4 regions of the Mesorhizobium sp. M0058 genome follow, and region 4 is predicted to be linked to each of the others. Evidence: predicted binding sites of a transcription regulator. Region 4 holds the regulator's gene; each other region holds the start of a gene.
The links. The regulator LexA, encoded in region 4, represses DNA repair genes until DNA is damaged. The targets are predictions, from matches to a motif close to TGTTCNNNNTGTGTTCNG.
Positions count from the first base shown of each region.

Region 1 (4,304 bases), on a different contig from region 4:
AAGTGCAGGCTAGAGCAATTCCAGGAAAAGTTTGAAACGGTTTTCCGCCCGGAACTGCGTCAAAACGAAGAGTCGGCCGGCGCTCAGATATCCAGCACTTCCGTCGCGGCGAATTCGGCGCGTTCCTGGATGAAGCGGAAGCGGGCTTCCGGCTTGGTGCCCATCAGCGCGTCGACAGCATCCTTGGTCGCCGCCACGGCGTCGATCACATCGACCCGGAGCAGCGTGCGCTTCCTCGGGTCCATGGTGGTTTCCTTGAGCTGCGCGGCCATCATTTCGCCCAAGCCCTTGAAACGGCCGATCTCGACCTTGGCGCGGCCGGTGAATTCGGTGCGCAACAGCTCGTCCTTGTGCGCATCGTCCCTGGCATAGGCAACCTTGCCGCCTTGCCGGATCGAATAGAGCGGCGGCACCGCCAGATAGAGATGGCCGCCATTCACCAGGTTCGGCATTTCCTGGTAGAAGAAGGTGATCAGCAGCGAGGCTATGTGAGCGCCGTCGACGTCGGCGTCGGTCATGATGATCACGCGGTCGTAGCGCAAATCCTCATCGCGGTATTTCGAGCGCGTGCCGCAACCGAGCGCCTGAATCAGGTCCGATATCTGCTGGTTGGCGGCGAGCTTGTCGTTGCCGGCGCTGGCGACGTTGAGGATTTTTCCGCGCAGCGGCAGCACCGCCTGGCTCGCACGGTCGCGCGCCTGCTTGGCCGAGCCGCCGGCCGAGTCGCCTTCGACGATGAACAGTTCGGCGCCCGCGGCGGCGTTCTGCGTGCAGTCGGCGAGCTTGCCGGGAAGGCGCAGCTTGCGCACCGCGCTCTTGCGCGACACCTCCTTTTCCTGGCGCCGGCGCACCCGCTCGTCGGCGCGCGCAATCACCCATTCCAGCAGCTTGGAGGCTTCCTGCGGATTGTCGGCCAGCCAGTGGTCGAAGGGATCGCGGATGGCGGTCTCGACCATGCGAATGGCTTCGATCGTTGCCAGCCTGTCCTTGGTCTGGCCGACGAATTCCGGCTCGCGAATAAACACCGACAGCATGCCTGCCGCCGAGATCATCACGTCTTCGGAGGTGACGATCGAGGCGCGCTTGTTGCCGACCAGGTCGGCATAGGCCCGAAGCCCGCGCGTCAGCACATTGCGAAAGCCGGCCTCATGCGTGCCGCCTTCGCCGGTCGGGATGGTGTTGCAGTAGGAGTTGACGAAGCCGTCACCGCCGAACCAGGTCACCGCCCATTCCAGCGAACCGTGGCCGCCCTGCTTCTCGCTCTTGCCAGCGAAGATTTCGCGGGTCACCTGGAAATCATCGCCGAGCGATGCCTTGAGATAGTCCTTCAAGCCGCCGGGGAAATGGAACTCCGCCTTGGCCGGCGTCTGGTCCTTTTCCTTGATCAGCGATGGGTCGCAGCTCCAGCGGATCTCGACGCCGCCGAACAGATAGGCTTTCGAGCGGGTCATGCGATAGAGCCGCGCCGGCTCGAAGGCGGCGCCCTTGCCGAAAATCTGCTCGTCGGGATGGAAGCGGATTTTGGTGCCGCGCCGGTTGTGCACTTCGCCGAGCTGCTCCAGCCCGCTCACCGGAACGCCGCGCGAGAACCTTTGGCGGTAAAGCTGGCGACCGCGCGCGACCTCGACTTCGAGATGGTCCGACAGCGCATTGACGACCGAGACGCCGACACCGTGCAGACCGCCGGAGGTCTCATAGACCTTGCTATCGAACTTGCCGCCCGAATGCAGCGTCGTCATGATGACTTCGAGCCCCGGTTTCTTGAATTTCGGATGCGGATCGACCGGAATGCCGCGGCCATTGTCGGTGACGGTCAGAAATCCGTCGGCCGACAGCTCGACATCGATGAAGGTGGCATGGCCGGCGACCGCCTCGTCCATCGAATTATCGATGACCTCGGCAAACAGATGGTGCATCGCCTTGTCGTCGGTGCCGCCAATATACATGCCGGGACGGCGCCGCACCGGCTCCAGCCCCTCCAGCACCTCGATGTCGGCGGCGCTATAGCCCTCGCTGCCGTCCTTGGTCGCGGCAGGACGCTTCGTGGCCTGCACCAGCGGGTCGGCCGGGCGCGAAGGTGTCCGAGCCGGTTGGGGCTGCTTTTCCAGATTGCCGAAAAGATCGTTGTTGTCGTCCATGCCTACCATAGAATCCGTGCCGCGAATCACCCGTCGATACTGCCACGCTTTTCGGCGCCAAGCGACGGAAGTTCCTGTTACGTTCGGGGATTAAACCCTTCTTATCCTAAAACCTTTCGATAACCAAGCCGGCGGAAATAGGTCCGTGCGGAGCGGCCGCGATTCCTGAATCTTTAACAAAGCGGCCTAGCGTCGCTCCAACAAAACAAAAGACCACGAATGTCAGGGGTTGGTTGTGAGGGGCAAGGCCATAACGATGATTGGCATCGCTGCCGTCTTCGGCGCGATTTCAATCTTTGCCGCGGATTTCTGGGTGAAAAGCCAGGCCAAGGCCGATGCCGAAGAGAAAACGGCGTCGATCCCGGCGCCCGCCGTCCCCAAGGTCGTCTTCAAGACCATAGTGGTGGCCAACGCGCCGCTGCGTTACGGCATGGAGCTTGACCGGGCGCAGCTCAGCGAAATCCCATGGTCCGAGGATTCGGTGCCGCAGGGCGCGTTCACCACAGTCAATGCATTGCTCGCCGAAGGCAGCCGCGTGGTATTGTCGCCGATCGAGGTCAACGAGCCGGTGCTGATCAGCAAATTGTCGGGGCCGAACGGCCGCGCGACGCTATCAAACATGATGACGCCCGGCATGCGGGCGGTGACAATCCGCACCGACGAGATCGCCGGTGTCGGCGGCTTCGTCATGCCGGGCGACCGGGTCGACGTGGTGCTGACACGCGATGCGGGCGAAATCCAGGAAGTGGCCAAGAACGCGCAGGGCGCTGCCGGATCGACCGTTACCTCCGAGATTGTCGTCTCCGACGCCAAGGTGCTGACCGTGGGGCAGGGCGCCGACGAGCGCCAGACCACACCGCAGATCGCCAATTCCGTCACCATCGAGGTGACGACCGAAGGCGCGCAGAAAGTGGCGCTTGCCCGCACCGTCGGCACCTTGTCGCTGTCGCTCCGCTCGGCCGCAGACGGAGGGGCCGCCAAGGACGGCGTCACCACCATCTCGTCCTTCGGCGGATCGGTCGCCTCCGGCGTCCAGGCCGCTGCCGGCGCGCTGTTCACTGCCGCGACCAAGGAGCCTGAGAAGCCGAAATTCAAGACGATCATCGTGACGCGCGGCACGCAGGTCGAAGAATACCAGGTTCCTGCGCGGGACCAGCAATAACTGCCGGTGGGGACCGGGCGAGGGACGGGACAGATGTCGGGACTTCATGCATTTCGAACTACGAAAGGGCTGCGCCCAATGCGGGCGCTTGCGGTGGGGGCTTGCCTGGCCGCGGCCGCAATGCTCGGCCTCAGTGCACCAGCCAAGGCCGACAACGATATCGTCCATGTCTCGTCGACAACGAATGCGTCGATCAAGGTAGCCAAGGGCAAGCCGAAGACGGTCATGACCAATGCCGCCTTCTACCAGATCGTCATCGGCGATCCGGAGATCGCCAACGTCAATCCGCTGACCGACAAATCCTTCTATGTGCTGGGCAACAATCTCGGCACCACCGGCATCGCGCTGTTCGACGAGAACAAGCAGTTGGTCGGCACCGTCGACATCGAGGTGACGCTGGACACCGACCAGCTGGCCAGCACCATTCGCGCCAGCGTGCCGGACGCCAAGATCAAGGTCGGCTCGGCCAATGGCCGCGTCGTGCTGTCGGGCGAGGCCGATGACGCGGTCGCCGCCGAGAAGGCAAGCAAGATCGCCAGCCGCTTCTCCGGCAATGAAGAAGTGATCAATTCGGTCAACATCTCGTCCTCGCAGCAGGTTCAGCTCAACGTCCGCTTCGTCGAGATCAATCGCCAGGCCGGACAGGATCTCGGCGCCAAATACAGCGCCAATTTCGCTTACGGCATTGGCGGGCGCGACGTCACCCTCGATCCTGGCACGGTGCCGGGAGCCGGCAATGGCGAGATCATCGGCCGGCTGCTGTCCAATGGCCTGTCGATCGACGTCGCCATCAAGGCGCTGGAGGAACGTGGTCTCGCCAGGCGGCTGGCCGAGCCGAACCTGATCGCCCGCTCGGGCCAGACGGCAAGCTTCCTCGCCGGCGGCGAGTTCCCGATCCCGGTCTCCGAGGACAATGGCAAGATTTCCGTCAGCTACAAGAAATACGGCGTCAGCCTCGACTTCACGCCGACGGTTCTCAAGGACGGGCTGGTGAGCCTCGACAT
Region 1 is NZ_JAMYUQ010000005.1:203,846-208,149, forward strand. Features, by position in the region: gene parE (DNA topoisomerase IV subunit B) at 84-2,138, opposite strand; gene cpaB (Flp pilus assembly protein CpaB) at 2,395-3,300, shown strand; gene NKJ75_RS10430 (type II and III secretion system protein family protein) at 3,379-4,304, shown strand, end outside.
Region 1: parE (DNA topoisomerase IV subunit B) is a predicted target of LexA. The motif match lies at 2,208-2,225, and genes of this name have one in related genera.

Region 2 (4,304 bases), on a different contig from region 4:
CGCCGCCGCCGATCCGCAGGGGCGATTGATCGTCGCGGCCGAGGACGAGGCCCGGCTGCACCGATACCGGTTCGGATTGCGCACCGCCGATTATCTCATCTGCCGGGACTGCGGCGTCTATGTCGCTGCTGTGACCACCGACGGCGAACCGAGAGCGATCGTCATCGTCAATGCGCTGGATGACCGGCCGCGGTTCAACCGCGAGCCGGTCCCAATGGACTATGATGCCGAGAACAAAGAGGGTCGCATTGCCCGGCGGCAAGCGCGCTGGATGCCGGTCGAGATCCGCTCCGGCCTCAGCGGATGACCGGTTCGCCGTGGAAGCGGCGGCGCGAGGGCGGCGAGACGCCGAAGCCGACCTCCATCATCAGCCGTGGCGTGGTGGACGGCACGGTGCCCATGTGGAAGCCGAACGGGTCCTCGACGAAGCCGAGGCCGGCCTCGCCGGTCAGCGTGACCGGGCTGTCGTCGCCATAGACCTTGAGCACGTCTTGCGCCGGATGGCCGACCAGCAGCGTCAACTGGTGCTTGAGGCTGCGCCTGTTGTGGCTGCCTTTGACATAGACATGCGGGCCGGTGCCGGCATCGCAGGGCTTGAGATAGAAGAAGAATTTCAGCATCCGCCAGTCGTCGAGATCGAAATGATATTTGCCGAGCGAGGCAAGGTTCTTGTCGGCGTCGGAAGCCTCGCCGGTCGGAAAGCTCCACCAGACACGCGTGGTGATCAGCTTTGCCTGCCCGCCCAGATAGTGCTGGGCGATGTCGAGCAGCAGCGGATCGTTTTGGATGGCGAGTGCTGCCTTGCAGCTGAGGATGCGCTCGAAATAGTGGCCGCTGAGCAAAGAGCGGCCGAACCGCTTCTCGGCTTCTGCGTGTTCTCCGGGCATGAATTCGAGCCGGCGGTCGAAATTGCCGAAGCACGGCGTGCTCTGAGCAAAGCTGGCGATCTCTTCGTGGATTGCCTGCGGAAGGACCAGTCCGGAGAACAGGCCATCGGCGCGCAGCGCCGCGACGATCGACTTGAGGTCGACGCCCCTGAACATCGTCGCTCCGGCACTCTGCGCGGGGCGCGCGGCTTTGGCGCCAAGCCAGTGCAGTTTGCGCGCCGGCATGGTGCGGGCAAGCACGAACATCGGCAGCCATGCGGGATTTTCGCGCAGGTCGGACAGATAGGTCGGGATACGCACCGCAATGCGGCGGAGCTGGCTGCCGTTGCGGGCAATGGCTTCCAGACTGGGGGCGCCGGATTTGTCAGGGGACGAAAGGTTCATCGGGGTCCTCAGATATGAACGGCAGCAACGACGACGCGGCGCTTGCTTACCGCTCCGGCACTACCCAAGCCCCGATATCCCGCATCAACGGAATGCTAATCCCGCGTCAGCTTTTGTGCAATGCACAATAGCTTTTTGCGGCGAAAAAGAGGGATGGTGCTGCGACCGTGCCAATGCGGATGAGGCGCCGACGCTGCCCCTCATCCGCCCTTCGGGCACCCTTCTCCCTGGGAACGGGAAAAGGGAGAAAGATCACTTCTTCGGCGCCAGCCAGATTTCGGCGTCGAGCCGCCTGGTGGCGAGACCGCGCGCAAGGGCTTCGGCGCTGTGCGCGTTCTTCGACAGGGCAGCGGCCTGGCGCTTGCTGATGACCAGCCCTTCGGCCAGCGCCCGGTTGCCCGAAAACACCCGTGACAGGAACGGCGTGCGGCTGCCGCGCGCACGGGAAAAGCGCGCCGGCATGGTTTGCCGCGCCGTGTGAGCGACAACGTCGTCGATCCAGCCCTCCGCCAGCCTTGCGCCGGGTTCCAGAAACAGCAGCCAGTCACCCTTCGCCTGCCTGATTCCCGCGGCAATGCCGCCGGCCACGAAGTGGCAGCCGGCATGATCGGCAACCCGATGCGTCTGGTCGGTCGAGCCGGTGTCGCAGACGATGACATCGCGCACCACGCCCTCGACCGCGCCGCCGATCAACGAGGCGAGCGTGCGGGCAAGGCCTTCTTCGTCATCCCGGGTTTCGATGAGAACGCTGAGCATTTTTAGCCGAATAGCGGAAAGCCCGGCGCAGCGCCAGTTTTGCATGGCCCAACGAAAAAGTTCTTGCTTTGTTCTCATCAGCGAAATAGGATTATTTTCATGAACAGAGCGATTCGACAGCCAGCCGACAGTCCTTGGGAAAGGGCCAAAATGGAACATATCGTGCGTGCGGACATTGCTGCTTTCGGAGCAGGGCGAGCCGAGATGGCCAATGCGATGATCGAACAGAGCGGCATGCGCGTCCGTCCGGATCGCAACCGCGGCCGTTCCGCGGGCATCAACCCGTCCGGCCGGTTCGAGCCGGTCAGCCGGCATGTGTTCGACGACGGCTGGAATTCGCTGGAGGAATTGCCGCCGTTCAAGACCGAAGTGCAGGTCGAGAAGCCGCGCACCATCATCACCCGCAACGAATCGCCCGACATTTCCTTCGACCGCTCGATCAACCCCTATCGCGGCTGCGAGCATGGCTGCGTCTATTGTTTCGCCCGGCCGACGCATTCCTTCATGGGCCTGTCGCCGGGGCTGGATTTCGAAGCGAAGCTGTTTGCCAAGCCGGATGCGGCGCGGCTGCTCGACAAGGAACTGTCGAAGGATGGCTATCAGCCGCGCACCATCGCGATCGGCACCAACACCGATCCCTACCAGCAGATCGAGAAACAATACCGGATTATGCGCGAGATCCTCGAAGTGCTGGAGGCGCGCGGCCATCCGGTCGGCATCGTCACCAAATCCCATCTGGTGACGCGCGACATCGACATCTTGTCGCGCATGGCCGAACGGGGCTTGGCCAAGGTGGCGCTGTCGGTGACGACGATGGACCGCATGCTGGCGCGCACCATGGAGCCACGCGCGTCGACGCCGACCAAGCGGCTTGAGGCAATCCGGCAGCTTTCCGATGCCGGCATCCCGGCCTCTGTCATGGTGGCGCCGATCATTCCCGGCCTGACCGACCAGGAGATGGAGCGTATCCTCGATTCGGCACGCGCCGCAGGCGCCCGCGAGGCCGGCTATGTCATCCTGCGCCTGCCGCTCGAGGTGGCGCCGATCTTCAAGGACTGGCTGCTGCGCCACTATCCCGACCGCTACCGGCACGTGATGTCGCTGATCCGTTCGATGCGCGACGGCAAGGACTATGATTCGGAATGGGGCAAGCGGATGAAAGGCGCCGGCCCCTATGCCTGGCAGATCGGCCGGCGCTTCGAGATCACGGCCAAGCGGCTCGGCCTCAACGCCGAGCGGCGCACGCTCCGAACCGACCAGTTTGTCGCCGCCGCCACGGCGACCGAGCAGCTGATGCTGCTCTGAGAGTAGCGCCTGCCCTGCCCTCGTGGTTGGCAGGCGACCCAAGAATCCCGTCCGGCCTGTCCCCCGGCCTGCAGACGGTGCCCTCCCGGTCTTGCCCCACTCGACCCTGGAGGGACTTGCGGAGAATCGGAGCCGATGCGAACCTCGCCGCAACATGGCTCGCGCGCGTTCCGATTCTCCGCTTCTTTTAGAAATCGTCGAAAAGCCCGACTTCTCCTTCGAGACGAAGGCGATGGCTGAAGGCCTGTGGCCGGTGGCAGGCATGGACGAGGCCGGCCGCGGTCCGCTGGCCGGGCCGGTGGTGGCGGCGGCGGTGATCCTCGATCCCGCCAACATTCCCGACGGGCTAGACGATTCCAAACGGCTCAACCATTTGCAGCGCGAGGCGCTGTTCCTGAAAATCCTGGGGTCAGCGCTCGGCGTGTCGATGGCCTCGGTCAGCGCCGAAGGCATTGACGGCAGCAATATCCTCAAGGCCAGCCTGGAAGCCATGCGCCGCGCCCTTGCCGGCCTGCCGATCCAGGCGAAGCTGGCGCTGGCCGATGGCCGCGATGTGCCGCCGGGCCTCCTCTGCGAAGGCCGCGCGCTGATCAAGGGCGACCAGCGCTCGCAATCGATCGCCGCCGCCTCGATCGTCGCCAAGGTGATGCGCGACCGCATGATGTGCGGCTGCGGCAGCCACCACGAACGCTACGGGTTCGAAGTCCATATGGGCTACGCCACCGTGCGGCACCGCACCGCGATCGAAGCGCATGGTCCGGTGGCAAGGCTGCACCGGGCGTCATTCGCGCCGTTCAGGCTGGGTGGAGTTGAGGTGGTTGAGCAAGAGAGCTTCGCCGGGTTGAGTAATGATAATCTCCCCCCTTGAGGGGGAGATGGCCGGCAGGCCAGAGGGGGTCGCCGCGCGTGAAGCGCTAGCCCTTACTGGCCGCAGAAAGAGCGTCGCGGCCGGTCGCACCGAACCCCTCTGTC
Region 2 is NZ_JAMYUQ010000020.1:81,071-85,374, forward strand. Features, by position in the region: gene NKJ75_RS28210 (GFA family protein) at 1-307, shown strand, start outside; gene NKJ75_RS28215 (hypothetical protein) at 297-1,271, opposite strand; gene NKJ75_RS28220 (glycosyltransferase) at 1,524-2,027, opposite strand; gene NKJ75_RS28225 (PA0069 family radical SAM protein) at 2,178-3,332, shown strand; gene rnhB (ribonuclease HII) at 3,487-4,200, shown strand.
Region 2: NKJ75_RS28225 (PA0069 family radical SAM protein) is a predicted target of LexA. The motif match lies at 2,086-2,103, and genes of this name have one in related genera.

Region 3 (4,304 bases), on a different contig from region 4:
CGGTGCTTGAGCCCGGCTGCCGAAGCCCATAAGAAGGACGAAAGACCGAGGAAACGCCTTCGATGTTCACGAAAATCCTGATCGCCAATCGCGGCGAGATTGCTTGCCGCGTCATCAAGACGGCGCGCAGGATGGGGATTGCCACCGTAGCGGTCTATTCCGACGCCGATCGCGACGCCGTGCACGTCGAAATGGCCGACGAAGCCGTGCATATCGGGCCATCGCCTGCCGCGCAAAGCTATCTCCTGCCTGAAAAGATCATCGCTGCCTGCAAGGAGACGGGCGCGCAGGCCGTGCATCCCGGCTACGGTTTTCTGTCGGAGCGGGCCGCCTTCTGCGAAGCGCTTGAGGCTGAGGGCATTGTCTTCATCGGTCCGAAACCCAAGGCTATCAAGGCGATGGGCGACAAGATCGAATCGAAGAAGTTCGCCAAGGCCGCTGAGGTGTCGACGGTTCCCGGCTGGCTTGGTGTCATCGAAAATGCCGACCATGCCGAAAAGATCGCCGGCGAGATCGGTTATCCCGTGATGATCAAGGCCTCGGCCGGCGGCGGCGGTAAAGGCATGCGCATTGCCTGGAGCCAGTCGGAAGTGCGCGACGGCTTCGACCGGGCGCGCTCGGAGGCGAAAAGCTCGTTCGGCGACGACCGCGTCTTCATCGAAAAGTTCGTCGTCGATCCGCGTCATATCGAAATCCAGGTGCTGGCCGACGCGCATGGCACCGCCCTCTATCTCGGCGAGCGCGAATGCTCGATCCAGCGTCGGAACCAGAAGGTGGCGGAAGAGGCGCCGTCGCCATTCCTCGATGCCAGGACGCGCAAGGCGATGGGCGAGCAGGCCGTGGCGCTAGCCAAGGCGGTCGACTACCAGAGCGCCGGCACCGTCGAGTTCATCGTAGATGCTGAAAAGAACTTCTATTTCCTTGAAATGAATACACGATTGCAGGTCGAGCATCCGGTGACGGAGCTTGTTACCGGCATCGACCTGGTCGAGCAGATGATCCGCGTCGCCGCCGGCGAAAAGCTCGGCATCAAGCAGAGCGACGTCACGCTGAACGGCTGGGCGGTGGAAAGCCGGCTCTATGCCGAGGATCCCTATCGCAATTTCCTGCCCTCGATCGGCCGGTTGACGCGCTACCGGCCGCCGGAGGAGGGCACGTTCGGCGATGTCGTCATCCGCAACGACACCGGCGTCACCGAAGGCTCCGAGATTCCGATGTTCTATGATCCGATGGTGGCAAAACTCTGCACCTGGGCGCCCACGCGTATCGAGGCCATCGATGCCATGTCGGAAGCGCTGGACAGTTTCGTCGTCGACGGCATCGAGCACAACATCCCGTTCCTGGCGGCGCTGATGCAGCATCCGCGCTGGCGCGAGGGGCGGATATCGACGGGCTTCATCGCCGAGGAATATCCTGACGGCTTCGCGCCGATCGTGCCCAATGGCGATGAAAAGGCAGTGCTGGCGGCGATCGCCACCGCGGTCGAGCTTCTGCGCCGCGATCGGCTTGACCGGCTGGGCGGGCGGCTGGCGCCGCATTCGGGCGCACTCAAGCGCGATTGGGTGGTGAAGCTCGGCGACGACTATCTCCAGGCTTCGATCATCGAGGGCATGATCTCCATTCCGATGGAAATCGATCTGTCGGTCGATGGCGGCAAAGCGCTGACCGTGGCGTCCGACTGGCGGCCGGGCGACCTCATCTGGCGCGGCACTGTCGGTGCCCGCAAGGTCACGGCGCAGATCAGGCCGCTGCCGAACGGCCTGCGCATCGCCTGGAAGGGCATGTCGGTGACGGCGCGCGCCATGCTGCCGCGAACGGCTGAACTGGAAAGGCTGATGCCGGAAAAGGTGGCGCCGGACACGTCCAAGATGCTGCTTTGCCCGATGCCGGGCCTAGTGGTGTCGATCGCGGTTGCCGAGGGGCAGGAGGTCAAGGCCGGCGAGACGCTGGCCGTGGTCGAGGCGATGAAGATGGAAAACGTGTTGCGCGCCGACCGCGATCTTGTCGTGTCGAAGCTCAACGCCAAGCCGGGTGACAGCCTGGCTGTGGATGCGGTGATCATGGAGTTCGCCTAGAGATTGTTTGGAAATTCTACTCCGGCGGCCATCTGAAGGCGGTTTCTGCGCTTCCCGTGCTCACGGACCAATGGCCGCTGCGCTCCGGTTCTCGAAACCACCATCATATGACTCGCCAGAGCGAACTTCGAACAATCTCTGAGCCGTGCGGCTGGGTACGGAAGCCTGTGGTCGGTGGTCATTTGTGCTGGACTGGCATCGCCCGGTCCGGGACAATACATCTCCATCGACTCAAAGCCCTTCGAGCAATTTGATACATCATGGCGGATGACAAACTTCCACGCGATCCCCTGAAGCGCGAAGCAGCGCTCGCTGCTGCGCGCCCTGAGGCACCGGCGCGGCGGTTCATCCATCTGCGCGTGCATTCGGCGTATTCGCTGCTCGAGGGAGCCTTGCAGGTCGCCGCCGTTGTCGGTCATGCCGTCAAGGACGAGTGCCCGGCAATCGCCGTCACCGACACAAACAATCTGTTCGGCGCGCTTGAGTTCGCCCAGAAGGCGGTGAAGGAAGGCATCCAGCCGATTATCGGCTGCCAGATCGATCTCGCCTTTTCCGGCGAGACCAGTGACGCACAGCGCGACCGCCGCCGCCACGGGCCGGAGATGAACGCCGTGGTGCTGCTCGCCGCCACCGAGGTTGGCTATAGCAACCTCGTCAGGCTGGTCAGCCAGGTCTATCTGGAGACGCCGCCGGGCGAGCCCGTACATCTGACGTCAGCAATGCTGGAAGGCCATAGCGATGGCCTGATCTGCCTCAGCGGCGGGCCGCGCGGCCCGATCGGCCGGGCGCTGAAGGAGGATCGCCGAGATCTTGCCGAGACGCGGCTTCTGGCACTCAAGGCGCTGTTCGGCGACCGGCTCTATGTCGAACTGGACCGCGTTTCCGGCTATGACCGCGCCATCGAGAAATCATCGGTCGATCTTGCCTATACCCATGATCTGCCGCTGGTCGCCACCAATGAGGCGTTCTTCGCCGCCCGCGACGACTATGACGCGCATGATGCGCTGATCGCCATTGCCGAAGGGTCGGTCGTTGCCGCCGACAACCGCCGCCGCCTGACATCGGACAATTTCCTGCGCAGCCAGGCCGATATGGCAAGGCTGTTTGCCGACCTGCCTGAGGCGATCGACAACACCGTCGAGATCGCGCTGCGCTGTTCCTACTATCCCAAGACCCGCAACCCGATCCTGCCGCGCTTTACCGGCGGCGATGTGGCCGACAATGAGGTGGCGCTGAAGGCCGAGGCCGATGAACTGCGCCGGCAGGCCCATGAAGGTCTCGACGCCCGGCTGGCGGCGCATGGACCCACCGCCGGCTACACGGTCGAACAATACCGCGAGCGGCTCGATTTCGAGCTCTCCATCATCGAGAAGATGAAATTTCCCGGTTACTTCCTGATCGTGGCCGACTTCATCAAATGGGCGAAGGCGCAAGGCATTCCGGTCGGGCCGGGCCGCGGTTCTGGCGCGGGATCGCTGGTCGCTTATTCCACCACCATCACCGATATCGATCCGCTGCGCTTCTCGCTGCTGTTCGAGCGCTTCCTCAACCCCGACCGCGTGTCGATGCCCGACTTCGACATCGACTTCTGCCAGGACCGGCGCGAAGAGGTCATCCGCTACGTCCAGCAGAAATATGGCCGCGACCAGGTGGGACAAATCATCACCTTCGGTACGCTGCAGGCGCGCGCGGTGCTGCGCGACGTCGGCCGCGTGCTGCAAATGCCTTACGGCCAAGTCGACAAGCTCTCCAAAATGGTGCCGCAGAACCCGGCCAATCCGGTCAAGCTGGCGGATGCCATCGCCAACGAGCCGCGCTTTGCCGAGGAGGCCGAGAAGGAGCCAATCGTGCAGACGCTGCTCGATATGGCGCAAAAGCTGGAAGGGCTCTACCGCCACGCTTCGACGCACGCCGCCGGCATCGTCATCGGCGACCGGCCCTTGTCGGAACTGGTGCCGATGTACCGCGATCCGCGCTCCGACATGCCGGTCACCCAGTTCAACATGAAATATGTCGAACAGGCCGGGCTGGTGAAGTTCGACTTCCTCGGCCTGAAGACGCTGACCGTGCTGGAGACGGCGGTGAAGCTGATCCGCCGGCGCGGCATCGAGATCGACCTGGCGACGATCCCGCTCGACGATCCTGAAACCTACGCCATGCTGTCGCGCGGCGAAGTGGTCGGTGTGTTCCAGGTGGAAAGTGCCGGCATGCGCAAGGCGCTGATCGGCA
Region 3 is NZ_JAMYUQ010000005.1:227,315-231,618, forward strand. Features, by position in the region: gene NKJ75_RS10525 (acetyl-CoA carboxylase biotin carboxylase subunit) at 63-2,075, shown strand; gene dnaE (DNA polymerase III subunit alpha) at 2,336-4,304, shown strand, end outside.
Region 3: dnaE (DNA polymerase III subunit alpha) is a predicted target of LexA. The motif match lies at 2,192-2,209, and genes of this name have one in related genera.

Region 4 (4,304 bases):
CACGTCACCACGGTCGAGCGCATCATCGGCTTGAAGCGCGGCACGGGCGGCACCTCAGGCGCCTCCTATCTGAAGAAGATGCTGGAGGTCGTGCTGTTTCCGGAGCTCTGGACGGTCCGCACCCGGCTCTAGAGCATTTCACCGTTTAACGGAAACGGCGAAATGCTCTAGCTCTTTGATTGACGCAATTTCGGACGGAAAACCGCTTCACACTTTTCCTGAAATTGCTCTAGTTTCTCACGTAACCGCGGTCTTCACCGCGAAGCGGGCGTCCTGCCAGGCGCCGGTGCGCAAAATATCCTCCAGCGCTTCGACCGCCTGCCAGACATCGCCATAACCGACATAGAGCGGCGTGAAGCCGAAACGGATGGTCGACGGCGCCCGAAAATCGCCGATCACGCCGCGCTCGATCAGCGCCCGCATCACCTGGTAGCCATGCGGGTGGAGGAACGACACCTGGCTGCCGCGCTGGCTGCCGTCGCGCGGGCTTTCGAGTTCAAGGCCGTAGGCGCCGCATCTGGCTTCGACGAGCTGGATAAACAGGTCGGTCAGTGCGATGCTTTTTCTGCGCACCGCCGCCATGTCGACGTCGTTCCAGATATCGAGCGCGCCCTTGAGCGCCCGCATCGACAGCACCGGCTGCGTTCCGCACAGGAAGCGGCGGATGCCGCTGCCGACGGCAAAGCCCTGCTCGAAGGCAAAGGGCCGCGCATGGCCCCACCAGCCGCTGAGCGGCTGCCTGATATCACCATGGTGGCGCTCGGCCGCGTAGATGAAGGCCGGCGAGCCCGGGCCGCCATTGAGGTATTTGTAGGTGCAGCCGACAGCGAAATCGGCATTGGCACGGTCGAGTTCGACCGGCAAGGCGCCGGCGGTGTGGCAGAGATCCCAGATGATCAGCGCGCCGGCGTCATGTGCCTTGCGCGTCAGCGCCGGCATGTCGCGCAACTGGCCGGATTTGTAGTTGACGTGGTTGACCAGGATGACGGCAACGCTGTCGTCGATCAGCTCCTCGATTGCGGCCGCGTCGACGCCCTCCAGCCGCAGCCGCGTTCTCGGCCGGGTGGAGGCGACGCCTTCGGCCATGTAGAGGTCGGTCGGGAAACTGTCGCCCTCGGCAACGATGACCGACCGATCCGGCCGCATGCCGAGCGCTGCGTGCAGCAGCTTGTAGATGTTGATCGAGGTTGTGTCGCAGACCACCGTCTGCCCGTCAGCCGCGCCGATCAGTCGTCCGAGCTGATCTCCCAGTTCCACTGGCATGTTGAACCAGCCAGCCGTGTTCCAGGCGCGAATGAGGTCGTGCGCCCATTCCTGCGTGGCGGCCTGCTGCAATTCGCTGAAGACGGCTGGTGACGCGGCACCCAGGGAATTGCCGTCGAGATAAATCACGCCTTGCGGCAAGACAAAGCGTTCGCGCATGGAGCGCAGCGGATCGGCGGCATCCATTGCTTCGATTGCAGCGAGATCGGGTGTCATCATGATTCGGCGCCCCTCCATGGACAAACGCGCGCGGCGGAGCCTGCCCGCCCAAACATGCCGGCGATCTTGAGGGGTCGCCCTTGAACTGTCAAACATTATATATAATTCACCCATTGAAAGGCTTTGATATATAATGCTCAGCCGAGCGTTTATGTCTGATGGATCACGATGCTGGATGACGAGCAGACCTCGAAGACGGAAGTGGCCTATCGCCTGCTCAGGCGCGATATTCTTGCGACCCGGCTGGCGCCTGCCGCGCCGTTGAAGCTGAGCACGCTGCGCAACACCTACGGCATCGGCTGGACGCCGTTGCGCGAGGCGCTGTCGCGGCTGGAGGCGGAACGGCTTGTGACCGCCATCAGCAACCGCGGGTTTGCGGTCGCTCCCGCCTCTCGGGCGGAGCTCGAGGATTTGGCGCGTGCGCGGCTGGTGGTCGAACTGCCCCTGCTGGTGGAATCGATCGAGAAGGGCGACCGTGAGTGGGAAGACGCGGTCGTTGCCGCCCACTATCGTCTCTCACGGTGCGGGTCTGTTCTCGACGATCCATCGGATGATGCGGTCGACGCGTGGTACGAAAAACACGATGCCTTCCATGCGGCGCTGCTCAGTGCCGCGACATCCAGCTGGCTGCTGCGCTTCAATGCGACGATTTCCGACCAATTGCATCGCCATCACCGCTTTCTGGGTCTGGTCCCGACGCTGCGCGCCGCCGCCGGCCGCACGGATGGACACCGGAAGGCCGTGGCGGCCCTGCGCGACGCCGTGGCGATCGAACACCATACCGCCCTGATGGAAGCGGCCCTCGATCGCGACGTCGAACGTGCGAAAACTCTGATGACCGCTCACATCGGCTACACGCTGCAGGTCTATGCCCAGAGCGAACCCGGCGCGGATGCTGCGCAGCCCCGTCCGAAAAGGAAGCGGCGGTCGTAGCCGACGCGCAGGGCACTTTGGCTTCGTTTCACCCGTTGCCGGCAAATGGGCGCAGGCGGCGCCCGCAGCGCCGAACGTTACGCTGAACAAAACGTCAACACATTCATTAAACTTTAAAAGGTTGCGGAACACAACTGGAACAGATAGTGTTTGTTCTGGGTTTGTTTTTTCTGATTCTGATTTCAGAACCCTTGGGGGCCGCGATGCTGACGCGCAAACAACATGAGCTTCTGATGTTCATCCATGAACGCCTGAAGGAGAGCGGAATCCCGCCGTCCTTCGACGAGATGAAGGAAGCGCTCGACCTCGCCTCCAAGTCCGGCATCCACCGCCTGATCACGGCGCTTGAGGAGCGCGGTTTCATTCGCCGGCTGCCGAACCGGGCGCGCGCGCTGGAAGTGCTGCGGCTGCCCGACTCGATCGCACCAGGCCTCAATGCGGCGAGGAAGTTTTCGCCGAGCGTGATTCAGGGCAGTCTTGGTCAAACCGGCCAAGGGCAAGGCGGCCAAGGACAAGGCGCGATGGGCCAAGGCGGTCTCGGCCGCCAGATCAAGCCGGGCTCGCCGTCGCGTTCGATGTCGGCCGGCAATGACGATGCCGTTTCCGCGATTTCAATCCCGGTTATGGGACGCATCGCCGCCGGCGTGCCGATCGACGCCATCCAGCATCAGACCCATTCGATCTCGGTGCCGCCCGATATGATCATGGGCGGCGAACACTACGCGCTCGAGGTCAAGGGCGATTCGATGATCGAGGCCGGCATTTTCGATGGCGACACGGTCATCATCCGCAATGCCGACACAGCCAGCCCCGGCGAGATCGTGGTGGCGTTGGTCGACGATGAGGAAGCGACCCTGAAACGCTTCCGCCGCAAGGGCGCCTCGATCGCCCTGGAAGCCGCCAACCCGGCCTACGAGACCCGCATTTTTGGACCGGACAGGGTGAAGGTGCAGGGCAAGCTTGTCGGATTGATCCGGCGCTACTGAGCCGGCTTGGGTTTGTACTTTTCACGCTGGTTGTAAGGCGGCAGGCCGCGCGCTTCGCGGGAGAAGCGGCGTTGCTCGTGCCAGGGGCGATACGGCTTGTCGACGGCGAAGCGGATGGTTGGCGCTGCAGCTGCCGATTGCGGATCGAAGAAGACGGCGGCGCTGCCGTCGCGGGCCAGCTGTTTCTTCGTCACGACCAGCACCAGCGGGTCGCGGCACGGATTGTAGGCGGTGGCGTCATCGATGACGATCAGGCTCGCGAAGGCACAGGCCGGCCGCGCCGTCTTGCGGTCTTTCGCAAGCGCCACAATGGCTCCGGAAGGGTGCCGGGCGATACAGAGATCGCCGGTGCAATAGAAGGGCGAGCCGGGCGGCAGATCGAGCGGATCGAGATCGAACCGCGTATCTGTTGCCTCGAAAATCTCAGGTGGGATAATGGTTTCGGCCCGCAGCGCCCGTTTCCAATTGTCCGTGGTGAATTCGTTGGAGCGTTCGCGGTTGAGGGCGAGTTCGCCGCCACCGATCGGCATGGCCACCAGATGCGCATCCTCGGATATGAGCACGTCGGGCGTAAGCACCTGCGGCACCGTCAACAGGCCGGCCAGCGCGAAAGGCACGGCCGCCAACCTGAGCCAGGTGGTGGCCATGGTGGCGATGACGAGGGCGACCGCCACCAACAGCACCGAGCGGATGGAGATCAGCCCGACGGCGTCGACCGGCGAGCGCTCGGAAATCCAGGCCGATATAGCGATCATCGCCATCAGACCCTTGCCCATCACATAGAGGAACGGCCCGTCGGCGCCGAACGGCATCGCCAGTGCGCTGAGCACGGCAAAAGGCATGACGATCAACGAAACAATCGGCATCACGGCCAGATTGGCGATCAGGCTGAGCGGCGACACA
Region 4 is NZ_JAMYUQ010000009.1:229,209-233,512, forward strand. Features, by position in the region: gene kynA (tryptophan 2,3-dioxygenase) at 1-132, shown strand, start outside; gene kynU (kynureninase) at 238-1,482, opposite strand; gene NKJ75_RS17690 (GntR family transcriptional regulator) at 1,651-2,415, shown strand; gene lexA (transcriptional repressor LexA) at 2,619-3,401, shown strand; gene NKJ75_RS17700 (ComEC/Rec2 family competence protein) at 3,395-4,304, opposite strand, start outside.